One region of the Streptomyces sp. NPDC087845 genome, then DNA from elsewhere that is predicted to be linked to it. Evidence: riboswitches for the same ligand, from Rfam matches in the RefSeq annotation. Region 1 holds a riboswitch; each other region holds the start of a gene.

Region 1 (5,676 bases):
TACAGAACTGACCGGCTTTTGCCCGCGACGTTCTCCGCGGTCGGCCGACGGCCGCGGCACGTTCGCCGACCGCACTCCCCGGGCAGCGCGCTAGGTTTGCGGATCGATCCCTGCCCGACGGCTGTTGGAGTTCCACAGTGACCGAAGTTGTGCTGTTTCACCATGCTCAGGGCCTCACCCCGGGCGTGACGGCCTTTGCCGACGCATTGCGCACCGAAGGGCATACCGTCCATACGCCCGACCTGTACGAAGGCCGCACCTTCGACACCCTGGACGGGGGACTGGCGCATCTGGAACAGATCGGCGTCGACAAAATACTCGATCGCGGCGTGCTGGCGGTGGCCGACTCACCGGCCGAGCTGGTCTACATCGGGTTCTCCCTCGGCGTGCTGCCGGCGCAGAAGCTGGCCCAGACGCGGCCCGGCGCCCGCGGTGCCGTATTCGCCCACTCGTGCGTGCCGAGTTCCTGCTTCGGAACGTGGCCGTCGCAGGTCCCGGTCCGCATCCACGCCATGGAGGAGGACCGTCTCTTCACCACCGAGGGCGACGCGGACGCCGCCCGCGCACTCGTCGACGAGGCTCCCGATGCCGAATTGTTCCTCTACCCCGGTGACCAGCACCTGTTCGTGGACAACTCGCTGCCGGCCCACGACGCCGAGGCTGCCGCGCTGATGCTCGACCGCACGCTGACGTTCCTCCGCTCGCGGTGAGCCGAGTCCGGTGCCCGCGACCGCCGGTCTCGGGGCCGACGCCGATCGGGCCCCGGGCGGCGATCCGCCCCCGCGAGGATCCCGCCCGTCGCCGCGCGGCGACGGCCGAACGGCCCGAGCGGGGTCGGGCCCGCGGGCGACGGCCCGGCGGGGGCGCCGGCCGCCGGACGGGGCGGTGGGATGCCGCGCGCTCCCGACCGCGTGATCATCCGCCCTCGCCGCCCGGTCGCCGGGCCGACGCCGCCCGTCCGAACCCACTGCGCAACAGCGCCTGAAGCGTCGCCGCGGCGGCGCTCGCCCGGTCACCGCGGTGCACCACCGAGATGGTCCGCCGGAACGAGGCGGGTTCGAGCCGTCGTACGGACAGCGGCGTCGGAGACATCGCGGCGACCATCTCCGGGACGACCGCCATCCCGATGCCCGCGCTGACCAGCGCGCAGACCAGCGCGTAGCCGGGCGACTCGCAGACCACGGCGGGTGTCGCCCCTGCCCGGGCCAACGCCTGTTCCACCCCGCGACGCGGCGGATGCGTCGGCGCGCTGCTGATCAGCGGCCGCCCCGCGAGCTCCGTCACCGGCAGCCGCCCGGTGCCTTCGGCCAGCATCTGCCCCACCTCCGTGATCAGGACCAGTTCCTCGACCAGCAGCGGCTCGGCGAATACGCCGGAGGGCCAGGCGGCCGGGGGCGCCGGCTCGTACACGTGGGTCAGCGCGAGGTCGACCTCGCCGGCGGCCACCGCGGCGACGCCGTCCGGTGGCTCGTACTCGGTGACCGCCAGTTCCACGTCCGGGTGGGCGCGACGGAAGGCGCTCAGGACCGGTGGCAGCAGATGGATGCCCGCGGTGGTGAAGGTACCGACCCGGAGGCGTCCGCCGGAGAGCCCGGACAGCCGGGCCAGCTCGTGGCGGGCCCGGTCCATCTCGTCGAGGATCCGCCGGGCGCGCCCGGCCAGCAGCTCACCCGCCGCGGTGAGGCGTGCCCCCCGGTGGTGGCGCACCAGCAGCGCGGCGCCGGCCTCCCGCTCCAGCTTGGCGAGCTGCTGGGAGAGGGCGGGCGCGGTGTAGCCGAGGCGGGCGGCGGCCCGGGTGATCGATCCGGCCTCGGCGACCGCCACCAGCGCCGCGAGCCGTGTGGGGTCGTACATTAAGCGTTCCTTTTGGCAGACCTAGAAGATTGCAAGTACACGCTAAAGGCTCCGCTGGTCCAGGGTGGACCCATGGACGCACAACTGATCGCCTTCACCGGGGTCGCCGCGGGCATGGTCGCGCTGCCGGGCGCGGACTTCACCGTCGTCGTACGCAACGCGCTCGCCTCCCGGTCGGCGGGGGTGGCGACCGCGCTGGGCGTTGCCGGGGGACTCCTCGTGCACACCGCGCTGGCCGTCGCCGGGCTCGCCGCGGTGCTTGTGGCGGTGCCCGTCCTGTTCCGCACCGTCCAGCTGCTCGGCGGGGCCTACGTCCTCTACCTGGGCATCGGCGCCCTGTACGCGGCACGGCGCCGCACCACCACGGACACGGGTGGGACCGCGGACGAACCGGCCGGCCGGGGATCCGCACGCGCGCTGCGTCAGGGGTTCCTCACCAATGCCCTCAATCCCAAGGCGCCGGTGCTCTTCCTGAGCCTGCTGCCGCAGTTCGTTCCCGACGGGCAGCCGCCGCTCCCGAGGACCTTGCTGCTCGCGGTGATCGTCGTGCTGCTCGCCCTGGTCTGGTTCCCCGCCGTGGCGCTTCTGGTGGACCGGATGGGCCGGTGGCTGCGCCGGCCGCGTACCGCCCGCGCCATCGAGGGCGGCAGCGGCGCGGCGCTCACCGCGTTGGGGCTGGTGCTGGTGTCGGGTCCCCTGGTGCACTGAGGCCCCTCCGTGCCGAGGTCCCGCTGCGAGAAGGGGCGGACCGGCGCCGGAGGCCGGGCTCGTCCGGCGGATCACTGCCGGGTCGCGCCCCGGTCCGCGGTCCGCCGGACAGGTGTCAGCGGACCCGCCCGTAGTAGACGCGCTTCGTCCAGATCTTCTCCAGCCGGACCACCGCGCCGGTCCTCGGCGAGTGCCAGATCTTGTTGTGACCGGCGTAGATCCCGACGTGGTAGACGCTGCGGCCGGAATGGAAGAAGACCAGATCGCCGCGTTGCCTGTGCGAGGCCGAGATGTGGCGGGTCTTGTTGTACTGCTGCTGGGCCGTGCGGGGGAGCTTCTTGCCCGCCTTCTTGAATGCATAGGACGTCAGGCCCGAGCAGTCGAAGCGGTTGGGGCCGGTGGCCCCCCAGCTGTACGGCGAACCCTTTTTGGAAGCGGCGACCTTGAGCGCCTTCATCGACAGAGTCGCTGCCTGGGCTTCCGGAGCGGCGCCCGGGGCGAGCATGGTGCCGCCGACGGCGGCCAGAGTCAGAACCGAGGCCGTGCCGGCCCGGGCGAGCAGAGACGGGACATGAACCTGCGCAGTCATGCGCAACCCTTCGTCAGCCGCCTGTGAAGGATGACCTGTCGGGTTCGGGCTGGCGAAGTTGCCCGGCCGCGCTCGGCGGCTTCACCCCGAGGGCCGACCGTTGATCCGGTCGACCCGTTGTGCTCGGGTCCTCCACTCCTGCCGATCCACTTCTGTCGACCAGTCATCCGGGCGGCGGCAGGACTCGGCGTCCGCCCGGACCGCCCCGCCGCGGTGGCGGGGGCTTGTCGTCCCAGGGATCTTGACTCACCGACTGCCGGATTTCCGAGGGGAAACGGCGATTTGTGAGGCTCCTCACGACTGACCCGTTCGGGTGGAGCCGATGCTTTCGGGGGGCCTGGCGGTCACTCGGACCGGTCCCGCACCAGGGGCGGAATCAAGGATTCCGCCCACTGCCCATCCGAAAAACGCAAGTGGAGACATCCCCCGTGAGGGGGACTTTCTACGCCGAAAGAGCGAGGAATTCCGATGTGGCCACCGGGCGTGTCGCGAAGGGGAGTTGGCTGCCTCCTCGGGCGGGGTGAGGGGAGTTGGGCGGGCGGTGCCGGGGCCCGGTGACGAACCGGCAGATCAACTCGCCGGTGCGGGGGGTACGGTGACGCGCCCGGCCCGCCGTTCCCCGTCCAGTACCCGCAGCGCCCGTGCCAGGGTGGCGGCGTGGATCCGCGCCTCGCCGCGCTCGTGCATCAACACGAGGGCGTCCCGCAGCGCGCCCGCCCGTGAGGCCAGTGCCTGTGCGGCCCGCAGGGCGCTGTAGGTGTCGCTGCCGTGGGCCGGGTTGATCCGGCCCAGTTGGTCGAGGACTTCGAGATAGCGGTCGATGAACTCCCCCTCGGCGCGTGTCAGTGCGGGGAGCGGCGGCAACTCTGGCGGCTGCATCGGGCGTTCACCGCGTACCGTGCGGCGGGAGCGACGACTTCCGGCTCTCCGTGATGTGGTCCACCAGGCCGTAGGCCTTGGCGCCCGGGGCATCGAGGATGAGATCGCGCTCGATGTCGGCGGCGATCCGCTCGGCGTCGCGGCCGGTATGACGGGTCAGCAGTGTGATGAGCATCTCGCGGACCCGTTCCCATTCCCGTGCCTCGATCTCCAGATCGGACGGCTGGCCCTGCACCGGCTCGGTGAGTGCGGGCTGCTGCACGACGACCCGGGCGCCGGGCAGTGCGTGCCGCCTGCCGGGGGCGCCCGCCGCGAGCAGTACCGACGCGCAGGAACCTGCCTGGCCGAGGCAGTAGGTCTCCACCTCGCAGGTGAGGTACTCCATCGTGTCGTAGATCGCGGACATGGCCCCGAACGAGCCGCCGGGGGAGTTGATGTAGAGGGAGATGGGCCGGTCCGGGGCGGCGTATTCCAGGTACATGAACTGGGCGATCAGATCGTTGGCCGCGGTGTCGTCGACCGGGGTGCCGAGGAAGACGATCCGTTCGGCGAGCAGCTTGGAGTACGGGTCGAGGGTGCGGGTCCCGTTGCTCGTGCGCTCGGTGAACTCGGGCAGCACGTGGCGGGCGGCGGGGCGGAACAGCATGGATGATGCCTTTCCTCAGGGATCTGTACGGGGTTCGCGCAGGCGAGGTCTGCGCAAGCCTCTGTAAAAAATGTACAGGACGTACAGAAGGTTATGATGAGGGAACATCCCAGTGATCCACTGAAAGGCCCAGGCCAGAGGCTGTTTTGCTGTTCGCCGAGGGCGGATATCTCACAATCTGTCACGACGTCTTGATCATCAGGCTGCTTCGCCCTCACTGAAACCGAGTAGAGAAGTGAGGTGGTCCGAAGCGACGAGCCGGACCTTCCGCAGCTCCACCTTCCGCTGCAAGGAGTACGCGGCCTCACGCAGGTGGCGAGTCGTGAGCGGCTGGCCGAGGTGGTCGACGAACATGTAGCCAGAGCGCTGATGGAGCGCGCCCATCGACATCTGCTCTACCTCTTGCGTCACCTGATGGGCGAGCATCGCCTGCTTCACCGGTAGCGGCAGCGGCAGTGTGCGTTCGCCCGCCTCGGTTTTGGTGTCCTTCTCCAGCACCCGGGCGTTGCCGATCATCGTCCTGGTGTTGGCGATGACCAGCGTTTCGGCGTCGAAGTCGATGTCCTCTCAGCGCAGTCCGGCGACCTCAGCGGGACACAGGCCCATGAGGCTGAATATCAGCGGGGCAAACAGGCATTCGTTCTTGATGCCGAGAAGGAAGTCCTTGGCCTCGACGACGTTCCACGGGGCGGGACGCTTGTTGGTGCGCTTGTCCTCCTTGCGGGCGCGGCGAGGGATCTTCACGTACTCGGCGACGTTGACATGCACCAATTTCCGCACGACGGCCCGACCGCGGGCCTCTTTCAGGCGACTGAGCACCCCTTGGGCCGTCGAGGGGCGCAGTCCTGTGCCGGCTTGGCCGCCGCGCCTGCGGGCGCCGAAGAGTAGCCAGGCGACCATGGACTCGACGTGTTCCTCCGTCAGTTCCTGCAGGCGCATCTAGCCGAGGTAGGAATGCACGTGGACCAAAGCGTTCTTGTACCCCTGGACCGTGCTCTCC
Region 2 (5,676 bases), on a different contig from region 1:
TTGCCTTGGCGCTGGCGGCGGGCCAGTTTCACATGGGTTTCCTCCAGTTCGCGTTTCTGCCGGCGCACGTCGGCCTCGGCGGCCCGCAACATCCGCCCGGCGGCCTCCTGTCCGGTGCTGAGGGCTTCCTGGTAGGCGGACCAGCCACCGCCGTACCAGCTCACGGATCCGGCACGCAGTTCGGCGATGCGGTCCACGCGCTCCAGCAGTTCGATGTCGTGGCTGACCACGACCAGCACCCCGGAACGCCAGTTGTCGACGGCGTCGTAGAGCCTGCGGCGCGCGAACACATCGAGGTTGTTGGTCGGTTCGTCGAGCAGGAGGACATCAGGCTGTTCCAGCAGCAGTGCGGCCAGGCGCAGCAGTACGGTCTCCCCGCCGGACATCTGGCCCACGGTGCGGTCCAGTTCGAGGTCCCCGAGCCCCAGTGAGCCCAGTGTCGCGAGGGCTTGTTCCTCCACGTCCCAGTCGTCACCGATCGTCTCGAAGTGCTTCTCGTCCACATCCCCGGCCTCGATGGCGCGCAGTGCGTCGCGCCGCTCGGCGATGCCCAGGGCCTGGTCCACCCGCAGCGAGGTGTCGAGGGTGATGTTCTGAGGGAGGTGGGCGAGGCTGCCGCCGACGGTCACCGAGCCCTGGGAGGGGCGAAGCAGGCCGGCCAGCAGGCGCAGCAGTGTGGACTTGCCCGCGCCGTTGTTGCCCACGAGACCGGTGCGGCCGCGGCCGATACCGAGGGAGAGCCCGTCGAAGACGGTCGTGCCGTCCGGCCACTGGAAGGACAGGGCGGAGCAGGTGAGGGAGGCGCTGGGGGCGGTGGGTGTCGCCATGGTGATCCTCGCAGTCGTGAGCGCGGTGAATGGGGGCTTCGAATGCGAGCACCACGCAGCGACCGAAAGGGGAAGGGTGCGGCGGTCCGAGAGATCGAGGGACGGCTCATGCACCGAGGTCGCATCCACGCGGGGTCACGGGCAGGGGAAAACACTGCTACTGCGTGACGGGCGTACGACCGGAGTCGTACGGCGCGATGATCGCGAACCTCAGATGCGCAACGTCCACCTCTATCGGAGACAACAGGACGGTCGAAACGATAGCGAGCCGGAGGGCGGAAGGCAAAGCCTTGTGCCGTGCGGGGGAGTGACACGGGTGGACCGCCGGCCGGCCCTTCGGGGTGCGATCGGCCAGGGGGCGGTGCACCGGAGCGAGAACATGCGAATCACTGGGCAAATGTTCCTGTATGGGCGATTTCGATAGATACGCCCTCTTGGTCAACAAAGGGGGGCTTGGTGCGAATTGCAGCCTTTGATCTATGCCCGAAATGCACCTTTTAGGAACTGCGTGGTGTGAGTCACGTTCAAGGTTCAGGGGGGCTTGGCACGTGCCTCGGTTCCCTTCTGTGCAAGGAAATTTTGCAATGCGGTGTGAGGTGGATTACTGCCCTTTCCGTGATTCGATCTTGCAAATGAATTGTGATCAAAAAATAGGGGCTTGTTCCATTCGGCGTTTCTCGCCTACGGTCACCGTCAATCCGGACGGAACGCCGAATCCTGCCGCCGTCCGAGAAACCGACCCGATCGCGTACGGCAGGAGCGGGGGACCCAGGTAGGCCGCCGAACCGGTATCCGGAACGGCTCGGGGTGAAGCCGCAGTTGCCTGCAGCCAGACATCTCCCGTCTGAACCCGACAGCTCACCTCGTAGGCGACGGAGAGGAATTCGCCATGCCCGCAACGGGTAAGTCCAATCGTCACAAGCACACTTCGCTGACCCGCGGTTTCATCGCCGCGACCACGGGCGGGGCCGCTCTCGTGCTTCCGCTGATCTGCGCGGGCTTCGCCTCGGCCGCGCCGGCCCAGGCGGTCGCCGCCGAAAAGGCCGCGGCGCCGTCCGCCGCCGTCAAGGAAATATCCGTCCGGAAGACCGCGCCCACCGTCTATTCCGTGACCGTGGGCGACACCCTTTCCAAGATCGCGCGGGGGCATTCCGTCAGCGGTGGCTGGCAGAAGCTGTACGAGGACAATCGAGACGTGATCGGCGGCAACCCCGCTCTGATTCGTCCGGGCATGAAGCTGACCATCGGCGCCGAGGCGGAGTCTCGCGTTTCCACCGGCGTATCCGCCGTGAACGGCGCCGCGGTGCCGGCGACGGCCACCACTGCCGCACCGGCCGCCAAGCCCGCCACGTACACGAACAATCTGGACGGCTGGATCAAGAAGTCGCTGGCCGTCATGGCCGAGCGTGGCATCCCCGGCAGCTACGACGGCATCCACCGCAACGTCATGCGTGAATCCTCCGGCAACCCCCGGGCCGTCAACAACTGGGACTCGAACGCCGCCGCCGGAACCCCGTCCAAGGGTCTCCTCCAGATCATCGACCCGACGTTCCGCGCCTACCACGTGCCCGGTACGTCGCTGGACAGCTACGACCCGGTCGCCAACATCACCGCGGCCTGCAACTACGCGGCCGCCAAGTACGGCTCGATCGACAACGTGTTCGGGGCCTACTGACGCGCAACGGCGCGGACGGCGGTTCAGGACCGACGGGTGGCGAGAGGCCGGAACAAGGGCCGCTCGCGAAGGACCGCACCCGCCGGTCAGGGACCGCCTTCCGGCCGTTGTCCCGCATGCGTGGAAAGCCGGAACTCCCGACCCGCGCCCATCCGTCGCCGGCCTGCCGTCCCGAGACGGGCCGTTGGGCATGGAGCCCCGCCCCGCACGCATGCGCAGGCAGTGTGCCGAGGTGGCGCTACGCGGCCCGGCGGGGGCCGGGAACGGTCACATGTCCGGCGAGCCACGAGAGGAGGGGCTCCAGTTCCTCTGCCGCCGCGAGCACGGCACCGGCCAACGCAGGCGTGTGCTGCGCGCAGTCCCCGCCGAGGGGGCGGGCGGCGGAGATCGAGCGGTACCGGAGGCAGTCGGCACGGGGATGCCCGGCGTCATGGCCGCGTGGCACGCGCTTCATCAGGTCGCCGGTGACCGCGTACCCCCGCGCTTCCAGCGCCTCGACGGCGCGCACCAGCCCGGGGCCGCTCTCCTGCGCGGCAACCGCCTTGCGGAACAACGGGATCTGCCCCGGGTCCGGGTAGGTCCAGCCGCCCTTGATCCGGAGCCCGTCGAGGTCGAAGCGCAGGCCGATCTCGACATTGCGCGCGATCCGGATCACCGCCACTTGGTGCTGCCACCACCACGGGTCCTTGCGGAACCCCCAGACGGAGAAGTCCTCGTACGCCCCGTCCGCGTCGGCCACCTCGTTCAACAACGCGATCATGGGTTCACGGACCAGGTGCTCCCGGTCCTTTCGACGTCTCTCGCGCGCCTCCTGCGAAGGAGCCCCCTCCAACTGCAGAAGCAGGTCGAATGCTTGCTCTGTCCAGCCGCTGAACGCTCTGCTCATCCAGGAGACCTTAGGGCAGCAGCCCGGCCATGAGCAGTCCACTCATCGGCTACTCCGGCGGCGGCCTGGGAACCGTGGCAGCCGCTCCTTCCCGGACGGACTTCACCACCGCGTCGTGAAGGCGCCGGCTGTCGTCCTCCGAGCGGCACGACACGGGGCTGCCCGACATGGTGAACCAGTCGATCGCACCCGTGTACTGCACAGTCACCTGGGCCGTGTCATCGGCCCAGGTCGTGTGAACCGTCAGATCCCCGGACAGGACGCCGGCCTCGTCCGTCAGCACGCCGCCGTGCCCGGAGAACACACCACGAGTCGTCCATGACGCCCAAGCCATGCCTTCAGGCTGGCATCAAGTCCATGGACGCGCACCCGCAGCCACGTGCGTGCGCGTCGGCGGCCCTCCATGCTCCGTGGCACTCCGGGGTGCCCCCACCCTTCCGGAATCTGGAACGGGCGAAACTTTCCACCCGGTCCGGCTGCGGTTCCCGTACCCGCCGATCCTCAGCGGAATAACGCATTCTTAACGCCAAACCGTCAGATCTGCTCGCCAAAACAACGAATTCCGTAGGTGAACAGCTCTTGACCTGCGGAACTCGTCAGGATTGCATGTCGCGCTGGGAGCGACGAAACCACTCACCACGTCCTCGTCTGGAGGCGATACCGCTCCCGTGCTCAGACACCGCACCTTTGATCGGAATCGCACGATGACCGAAACGCTCAGCGCTCCCCAGGCGCTCGCCCCCGCGACCGGCCCCACTCCACAGAAGCTCAAGCGTTCCATCGGCGTCGTGGGCGGAACGCTGCTCACGCTCTCCTGTGTGACGCCCGCTTCGACGCTCTTCGTGGTCGTACCGGACCTGTTCTCCAGCCTCGGCACCTACACCGCCCTCACCATCGCCGTCGGATCGCTGCTCTGCATCGCGGTCGCCTTCTGCTACTCGGAGCTGGGCACCCTCATCCCGAGCGCGGGAGGCGAGTACGCCATGGTGTCGACCATGGCGGGACGGCTGGCCGGATGGCTCGTCTTCGTGCTCTCCCTGCTGGTCGTGATGATCGTGCCCCCGGTCATCGCCATGGGCACGGCCGACTACCTCGCTCCCATCGTGCACATCCCGGCCCCCGCCGCGGGCGCCGGAGTGATGGTGCTCGCCACCCTCGCCGGACTCCTGGACCTGCGTGCCAATGCGTGGATCACCGGGATCTTCCTCGTCCTGGAAGTGATCGCGGCGGGCGTCGTGGCCGTTCTCGGCTTTGCGCACTCCGAGCGCGGAGCCTCCGCGCTGGTGCACGGTTCGGTCGCCTCGTCGGGCGGTACGAGCTCCACGGTCACCGCGATGATGGTGGTGTCCGGGCTGGCGATCGCGCTCTTCATCACCCAGGGCTTCTCCACGGCGGTCTACCTCTCGGAGGAGCTGGAGAATCCGCGGCGCAACGTGGCCCGTACGGTTCTCGCCACCCTCGCCATCTCCACGGCGGTCATCCTGGTCCCGGTCATCGCCATCACGCTGGGCGCCCCGGACCTCGCGGCCCTGACCTCGGGCGACCTGAACACCATGGTCGCTGCCTGGTCCAACTCGGCCGTCGGCACGTTCGTCAGCCTCTGTGTCGCCCTCGCGATCATCAACGCGGGCATCGTCATGGTCATCCAGAACTCCCGGGTCCTGTTCGCCTCCGCCCGGGACAAGGCGTGGCCCGAACCGCTCAACAACGCCCTGGCCCGGCTCGGCCGCTTCGGCTCCCCGTGGGTGGCGACCCTGGTCGTCGGCGTCCCCGGCGCGGCACTCTGCTTCGTCAACCTCGACACCCTGTACGGCGTCACCGGCGTCTCCGTCACCGGCATGTACCTGCTGGTCGCGGTCGCCGCCCTGCTCTGCCGCCGCGGTGCGCACCGCGAGGCGCCGGCCTGGCGCATGCCGCTGTGGCCGGCGATCCCGCTGCTGCTCATCGCCGTGCTCGCGTACATCCTGACCCAGCAGGAGACCGAGTACCTGCTGTGGACCGGCGGGATCACCGCTGCCGCCACGCTCTACTGGGCGCTCTATCTGCGGCCCCGCCAGGACACCCGCTGGCTGGTCAGCATTCCGGAGGACGTACAGAGCTGACCGGACGACCGGGCCCCGGCCACCACGTGGTCGGGGCCCGGGAGGCGGGCGGCTCGGACGGTGGCGCCGCTGGTGGCCCGCAGGCCGGACGAGACGGCGGCGGGAGCCACGGCCCCGGCCGCCTCCCGCCGCGTTCCCCGGCCCCGGCCGTCTCCCGCCGCGTTCCCCGGTGGCCCGATCGCCTGA
Region 3 (5,676 bases), on a different contig from region 1:
GGTCGACGTAGTCGTGATGGGTGAAGCGGTGCACGTCCTTGTCGGACAGACGGGGGTACGGAGCGAAGAAGCGGTAGTACTTCGACTCGTCGGAGACCTGCTCGTAGAAGCTGACCAGCCGTTGGGCGTCGTTCGTGGTGATGGGCCGGATCCGCGCGGTTCCTCCGTCACGGAGCACCACGTCTGCTTCCCAGTGGTCGGGGTACGCGTGATGCGGACTCTGCTCCGGCGAGGGCTGCATGCGCAAAGACTACGACTCCGTCAGCAGTCGCGTAGGCCCTGGGGCCGGGGCAGTCTGAGGGGGCCGAGCGGCGGTGCGGCACGGGCTGTACGCCTGCCGCGGGTCGGCCGGAGCATCGCGCACTGCGTGAGAGACTGGTCTAGACAACTATTGATTCGTGAAGGGCAGAACCATGGCTGAGCGCCGCGTCAACGTCGGTTGGGCCGAGGGCCTGCACGCCCGCCCCGCTTCCATCTTCGTCCGTGCCGCCACGGCTTCCGGCGTCCCCGTGACGATCGCCAAGGCCGACGGCAACCCGGTGAACGCCGCCTCCATGCTCGCGGTGCTCGGTCTCGGCGCGCACGGCGGCGAGGAGATCGTGCTCGCATCCGAGGCCGACGATTCCGAAGCCGCCCTGGACCGCCTGGCGAAGCTGGTCGCCGAAGGGCTCGATGAGCTGCCGGAGACGGTCTGACCCGTTTCCCGCCCTCTCCTCAAAGAGCCGCGACACCCTTGACCGGGTCCGCGGCTCTTTCGCATTCCCGGTCCGGGACGAGCAAATGTATTCCCGCGCGAAGGTAATTCGGACAGCCCGAAGAAAGCCTCACGGAATGGCGGCTCTTTTTATACGGCGTAATTGTTAATGCCGGACGCCTGTGGTGTTTACGGGATGTTGCGAAGCCCTCACCGGGCCGGTGCGGGAGGCGGCGGGTCCACGTTCCGGCCGGTCGGTGCGAGATGCCGCGGGTCCGCGTTCCGGCCGGTCGGTGCGGCGCAGCCGGTGCGCGGCCGCGGCCCGTTCGGCGTGCTGGGCGGCCATCGCCCTGGCCCGTTCCGCGTCGCCGCGCGCCACCGCGTCCACGATGGCTCCGCGTTCGGCCCAGCAGTCCGCCGGGCGGGCCGGCTGCTCGACCGCGTACATCCAGGCGATCTTGTGCCGGAGCTGGGTGAGCAGCGCGATCAGGCCGGGGCTGCCGGAGGCCTGCGCCAACGTCTCGTGGAACCAGCCGCCCAGCGAGCGCAGATCCTCCCCCTCGCCCCGCCTGACCCGCTCCTGGCCGAGCCTGACCAGGCCGCGCAGCACCTTGAGATGTGCCTCGGTACGGCGGTGCGCGGCGCGCGCGGCACCCAGCGGCTCCAGCAGCATCCGGACCTCCAGCAGGTCGGCCGCCTCCTGCTCGGTCGGCTCGGCGACACAGGCGCCCGCATGCCGCCGGGTGACCACGAACCCCTCGGACTCCAGCGTGCGCAGCGCCTCCCGTACCGGCACACGGGAGACCCCGTAACGGCGCGCCAGCAACTCCTCGGTGAGCCGGCTGCCGCGTTCGAAGACACCGGAGACGATGTCGTCACGGATTGCCGTGCATACCGAATGCGCGGGAATGTGCATGTCCGAACCTCCGCCTCGATCCCCGCGGAACGCGGCCGGCCGACGCCTGTTCCGCGACTCTATTCCAATGCGGCCGCATTTCCGATGCCGGGCGGAAATTCATGAATATCTTTTGGCCACGGGGGGCTCGACGGGCAGGAACCACGGGCGGGCGCGGGAGCCGGGCACGGCGGGTCGAGCACGGCGGGCACGGCGCGGCACCGCGGGCACGGCGAAGGCCCCGGCGTATCGCCGGGGCCTTCGAAGGGGTGCTGCGGGGGCGTCGGTCAGACGTTGACGCCATGAGCGCGCAGGTATGCGACGGGGTTCATGTCGGAGCCGTACGAAGGCGTGGTCCGGGCCTCGAAGTGGAGGTGCGGGCCGGTGGAGTTGCCGGTCGAACCGGAGAGGCCGATCCGCTGTCCCGCGCCGACACTCTGGCCGACGGAGACGCCGATCGAGGAGAGGTGGCCGTACTGCGTGTACGTGCCGTCCGTCATCCGGAGCACGATGTTGTTGCCGTACGCGCCGCCCCAGCCGGCCTCGACGACCGTACCGGCACCGACGGCGACGACGGAGCTGCCGGACGCGGCGTGGAAGTCTATGCCCGAGTGGCTGCCGGACGACCAGAGCGAGCCGCTGGACTTGTAGCCGGTGGTGACGTACGAACCGGCGACCGGGAGCTGGAAGGCCCCCAGGCGGGTGCGCTCGGCGGACCGGGCGGCGCGCGCCTTCTCGGCGCGCGCTTCGGCCGCGCGCTTCGCGTCGGCCTCGGCCTTCGCTTCCGCCTTCTTCTTGGCTTCGGCCCGCTTCTGGGCCTCTGCCTTGCGCTGAGCCTCCGCCTTCGCCTTTGCCGCGGCATCGGCCTGGCGGCGCTGCGCGTCGGCCTGGGCGCCGATCTGGCCGGCGAGGGCGCTGTCGATGGCGATGACCTGGTTCAGACCGGTCTCACTGACGGACGCGTCCGCGGCGAGGGCCGGCGAGGCCATGCCGCCGACGACGCCGGTGGTGGCCAGGGCCGCGACGCCGGCGATCTTCGCGCTCCTGCGCGTCAGTCGGCTCGGGGCACGATGCTTCCCGGTGGCACGGGTGAACGCCATGAAGTGGCTGGTCCTTTCCTTCCTTCTCGCCTACCGGGTTAGCTGACGGGTTCGGAGCAGGAAGGTCTCCTACGGACGCCCCGGCCTCACCGAGGCCCAGACATCCGATTCACCCCAGGGACTGCGTGGGTCCCCGGCTCCCCAGGCTCGCGCCTGACGGGGACTCGGCGATGGCTGCCCGGTACGTCGCGGATGCGGCATACGAGTGACGGACAGCCCAGCCGACGCTAAGCGGGGTCACTTTCATTCACCAAACGGACAGGCCGTTTTGTAGCGCATCCCACAGGACAGACAGGCAACCTCCCCACCAGAACGGACAAAAAGGAAGACCCTGGCGAGATCTCGCTCACAGGAGTCTTCCTCTTGTCCCGGTATGTGGACACATGACACCGGATGGTGGGCCGACTGGTGAGCCGACCGGTGCAGCCGACACTCGGTCCGCCCGGTCCGTCCTCCGCCGGACGGGGCGTCCGACCGGTGAGGCGGCACGGGCGGACCGCCACCGGCGGACCGCCACGCGCAACGGGCCGGCCCGGTCAGCCGGCGACCACCGACACTTCTCCGATGCCCAGTGCCCGGACCGGCTCCTCGATCTGCGCCGCGTCACCGACGAGGACCGTGACCAGCCGGTCGCCCGGGAAGGCGCTGACCACTGCCGCGGTCGCCTCGACCGTGCCCGTCTCCGCGAGCCGGGCGTACAGATGCGCCTGGTAGTCGTCCGGGAGGTGCTGCTCGACCTGGTCGGCGAGGGTGCCTGCGACGGAGGCCGCCGTCTCGAACTTCAGCGGTGCGACACCCACGAGGTTCTGCACGGCCGTCTCGCGCTCCTCATCGGTCAGCCCTTCGGCCGCCAGGGTCCGCAGTACCGTCCACAGGTCCTTCAGCGCCGGTCCCGTGGACTCCGTGTCCACCGATCCGCTGATGGCCAGCATCGCGGCACCGGTCGGCCCCGAGGCGGAGTCCGGGGCCGACGACCGCAGCACCTGGGCGAAGGCCCGCACGCCGTAGGTGTAGCCCTTCTCCTCGCGCAGCACCCGGTCCAGCCGGGACGTGAGCGTGCCGCCCAGGCAGTACGTGCCGAGCACCTGGGCCGGCCACACGCTGTCGTGCCGGTCGGCGCCGATCCGGCCGATCAGCAGTTGCGTCTGCACCGCGCCCGGACGGTCGACGATCACCACCCGGCCGGTGTCGTCCGCGGTGATCGGCGGGGCGGGACGGGGCTCGGCGGTGTCGCCCGACCAGTCGCCGAGGGTGTCGGCCAGCAAGGTGTCCAGGTCGATGCCGGTGAGGTCGCCGACGACCACGACGGTCGCCGTGGACGGCCTGACATGGGCGTCGAAGAAGGCACGCACGGCGGCCGAGTCGATCCGCTCGACCGTCTCCTCGGTGCCCTGGCGCGGGCGCGACATCCGCGCCGAGGCCGGGAAGAGCTCCTTGGAGAGCTGTTTGGCGGCGCGGCGGGCCGGGTTGGCCTGCTCGTGCGGGATCTCGTCGAGCCGGTTGCGCACGAGCCGCTCGACCTCGCTGTCGGCGAAGGCGGGCGCCCGCAGCGCCTCGGCCACCAGCGCGAGCGCCTTGGCCAGCCGGGAGGCCGGGACCTCCAGGGAAACCCGGATGCCGGGGTGGTCCGCGTGCGCGTCGAGGGTGGCGCCGCAGCGCTCCAGCTCGGCGGCGAACTCCTCGGCGGTGTGCTTGTCGGTGCCCTCGGAGAGCGCCCGCGACATGATCGTGGCCACACCGTCGAGGCCCTCGGGCTCCGCGTCCAGCGGGGCGTCGAGGAAGATCTCCACCGCCACGACCTGCTGGCCCGGGCGGTGGCAGCGCAGCACCGTGAGGCCGTTGGGCAGAGCACCGCGCTCCGGCGCGGGGAAGGCCCAGGGGCGGGCGACGCCGGGGGCAGGCTGCGGGTGGAACTGCATCGATACTCCAGTCGCGGCAGCGTCGGTCACTTGTCCGCTCCTTCGTGCGTGTCGGTGTCGTCGGCGTCGGTCTCGTCGGTGTCCGCCGATTCCGCGGGCTCGACCGGCTCGTAGACCAGCACGGCCCGGTTGTCGGGGCGCAGCTGGGACTTGGCGACCGCCTGAACCTCTTCCGCGGTGACGGCGAGCACCCGCTGCACGGCGGTCAGGGCGAGCTGCGGATCGCCGAACAGCACGGCGAACCGGCAGAGTTCGTCGGCGCGGCCCGCGACCGTACCGAGCCGGTCCAGCCACTCGCGTTCCAACTGGGCCTGCGCACGTTCCATTTCCTCGGGCGTGGGGCCCTCGGCGGCGAACCGGGCGAGCTCCTCGTCGACCGCGGCCTCGATCTGAGGCACCTCGACGCCGCCGGACGTCTTGACGTCCAGCCAGCCGAGGGAGGGCGCACCGGCCAGCCGCAGCAGCCCGAACCCGGCCGCCACGGCCGTACGGTCACGGCGGACCAGGCGGTTGTGCAGCCGCGACGACTCGCCGCCGCCGAGCACGGTCAGCGCGAGGTCTGCCGCGTCGCACTCACGGGTGCCGTCGTGCGGCAGCCGGTAGGCGGCCATCAACGCCCGCGCCGGGACCTCCTCATGCACTTCCTCGCGCAGCTGCTCGCCGATGGTCTCGGGGAGCGTGCCGTCGCGCGGCGGCTGCTTGCCGTCGTGGGACGGGATGGAGCCGAAGTACTTCTCGATCCAGGCGAGCGTCTGCTCGGGGTCGATGTCGCCGACGACCGAGAGCACCGCGTTGTTGGGCGCGTAGTACGTACGGAAGAAGGTGCGCGCGTCCTCGAGGGTCGCGGCGTCCAGGTCCGCCATCGAGCCGATCGGCGTGTGGTGGTAGGGGTGGCCCTCGGGGTAGGCCAGAGCCGTCAGCTTTTCGAACGCCGTGCCGTAGGGGACGTTGTCGTATCGCTGCCGCCGCTCGTTCTTGACGACGTCGCGCTGGTTCTCCATGGACTCCTCGTCGAGCGCGGCGAGCAGTGAGCCCATCCGGTCGGCCTCGAGCCAGAGGGCCAGCTCC

The links. Region 1 has a riboswitch for cyclic di-AMP ahead of ACIOMQ_RS37730 (C40 family peptidase). Riboswitches for the same ligand answer to the same signal wherever they lie in the genome.
Positions count from the first base shown of each region.
Region 2: linked by a shared signal. The riboswitch ahead of ACIOMQ_RS21900 (LysM peptidoglycan-binding domain-containing protein) and the one ahead of ACIOMQ_RS37730 (C40 family peptidase) in region 1 are both predicted to bind cyclic di-AMP.
Region 3: linked by a shared signal. The riboswitch ahead of ACIOMQ_RS29675 (M23 family metallopeptidase) and the one ahead of ACIOMQ_RS37730 (C40 family peptidase) in region 1 are both predicted to bind cyclic di-AMP.

Region 1 covers NZ_JBIUVC010000026.1:932-6,607, reverse strand. The annotation lists gene ACIOMQ_RS37750 (ATP-binding protein) at 1-11, shown strand, start outside; gene ACIOMQ_RS37745 (dienelactone hydrolase family protein) at 138-710, shown strand; gene ACIOMQ_RS37740 (LysR family transcriptional regulator) at 916-1,854, opposite strand; gene ACIOMQ_RS37735 (LysE family translocator) at 1,927-2,562, shown strand; gene ACIOMQ_RS37730 (C40 family peptidase) at 2,678-3,151, opposite strand; cyclic di-AMP (ydaO/yuaA leader) riboswitch at 3,155-3,341, opposite strand; gene ACIOMQ_RS37725 (hypothetical protein) at 3,722-4,030, opposite strand; gene ACIOMQ_RS37720 (ATP-dependent Clp protease proteolytic subunit) at 4,038-4,673, opposite strand; gene ACIOMQ_RS37715 (hypothetical protein) at 4,875-5,192, opposite strand; gene ACIOMQ_RS37710 (hypothetical protein) at 5,244-5,615, opposite strand; gene ACIOMQ_RS37705 (hypothetical protein) at 5,616-5,676, opposite strand, start outside.
Region 2 covers NZ_JBIUVC010000008.1:214,777-220,452, reverse strand. The annotation lists gene ACIOMQ_RS21905 (ATP-binding cassette domain-containing protein) at 1-827, opposite strand, end outside; cyclic di-AMP (ydaO/yuaA leader) riboswitch at 1,526-1,712, shown strand; gene ACIOMQ_RS21900 (LysM peptidoglycan-binding domain-containing protein) at 1,717-2,502, shown strand; gene ACIOMQ_RS21895 (DUF2461 family protein) at 2,741-3,388, opposite strand; gene ACIOMQ_RS21890 (hypothetical protein) at 3,438-3,722, opposite strand; gene ACIOMQ_RS21885 (APC family permease) at 4,093-5,490, shown strand.
Region 3 covers NZ_JBIUVC010000013.1:142,818-148,493, reverse strand. The annotation lists gene ACIOMQ_RS29690 (GNAT family N-acetyltransferase) at 1-241, opposite strand, end outside; gene ACIOMQ_RS29685 (HPr family phosphocarrier protein) at 414-695, shown strand; gene ACIOMQ_RS29680 (GntR family transcriptional regulator) at 861-1,610, opposite strand; gene ACIOMQ_RS29675 (M23 family metallopeptidase) at 1,877-2,689, opposite strand; cyclic di-AMP (ydaO/yuaA leader) riboswitch at 2,703-2,869, opposite strand; gene ACIOMQ_RS29670 (pitrilysin family protein) at 3,226-4,608, opposite strand; gene ACIOMQ_RS29665 (pitrilysin family protein) at 4,635-5,676, opposite strand, start outside.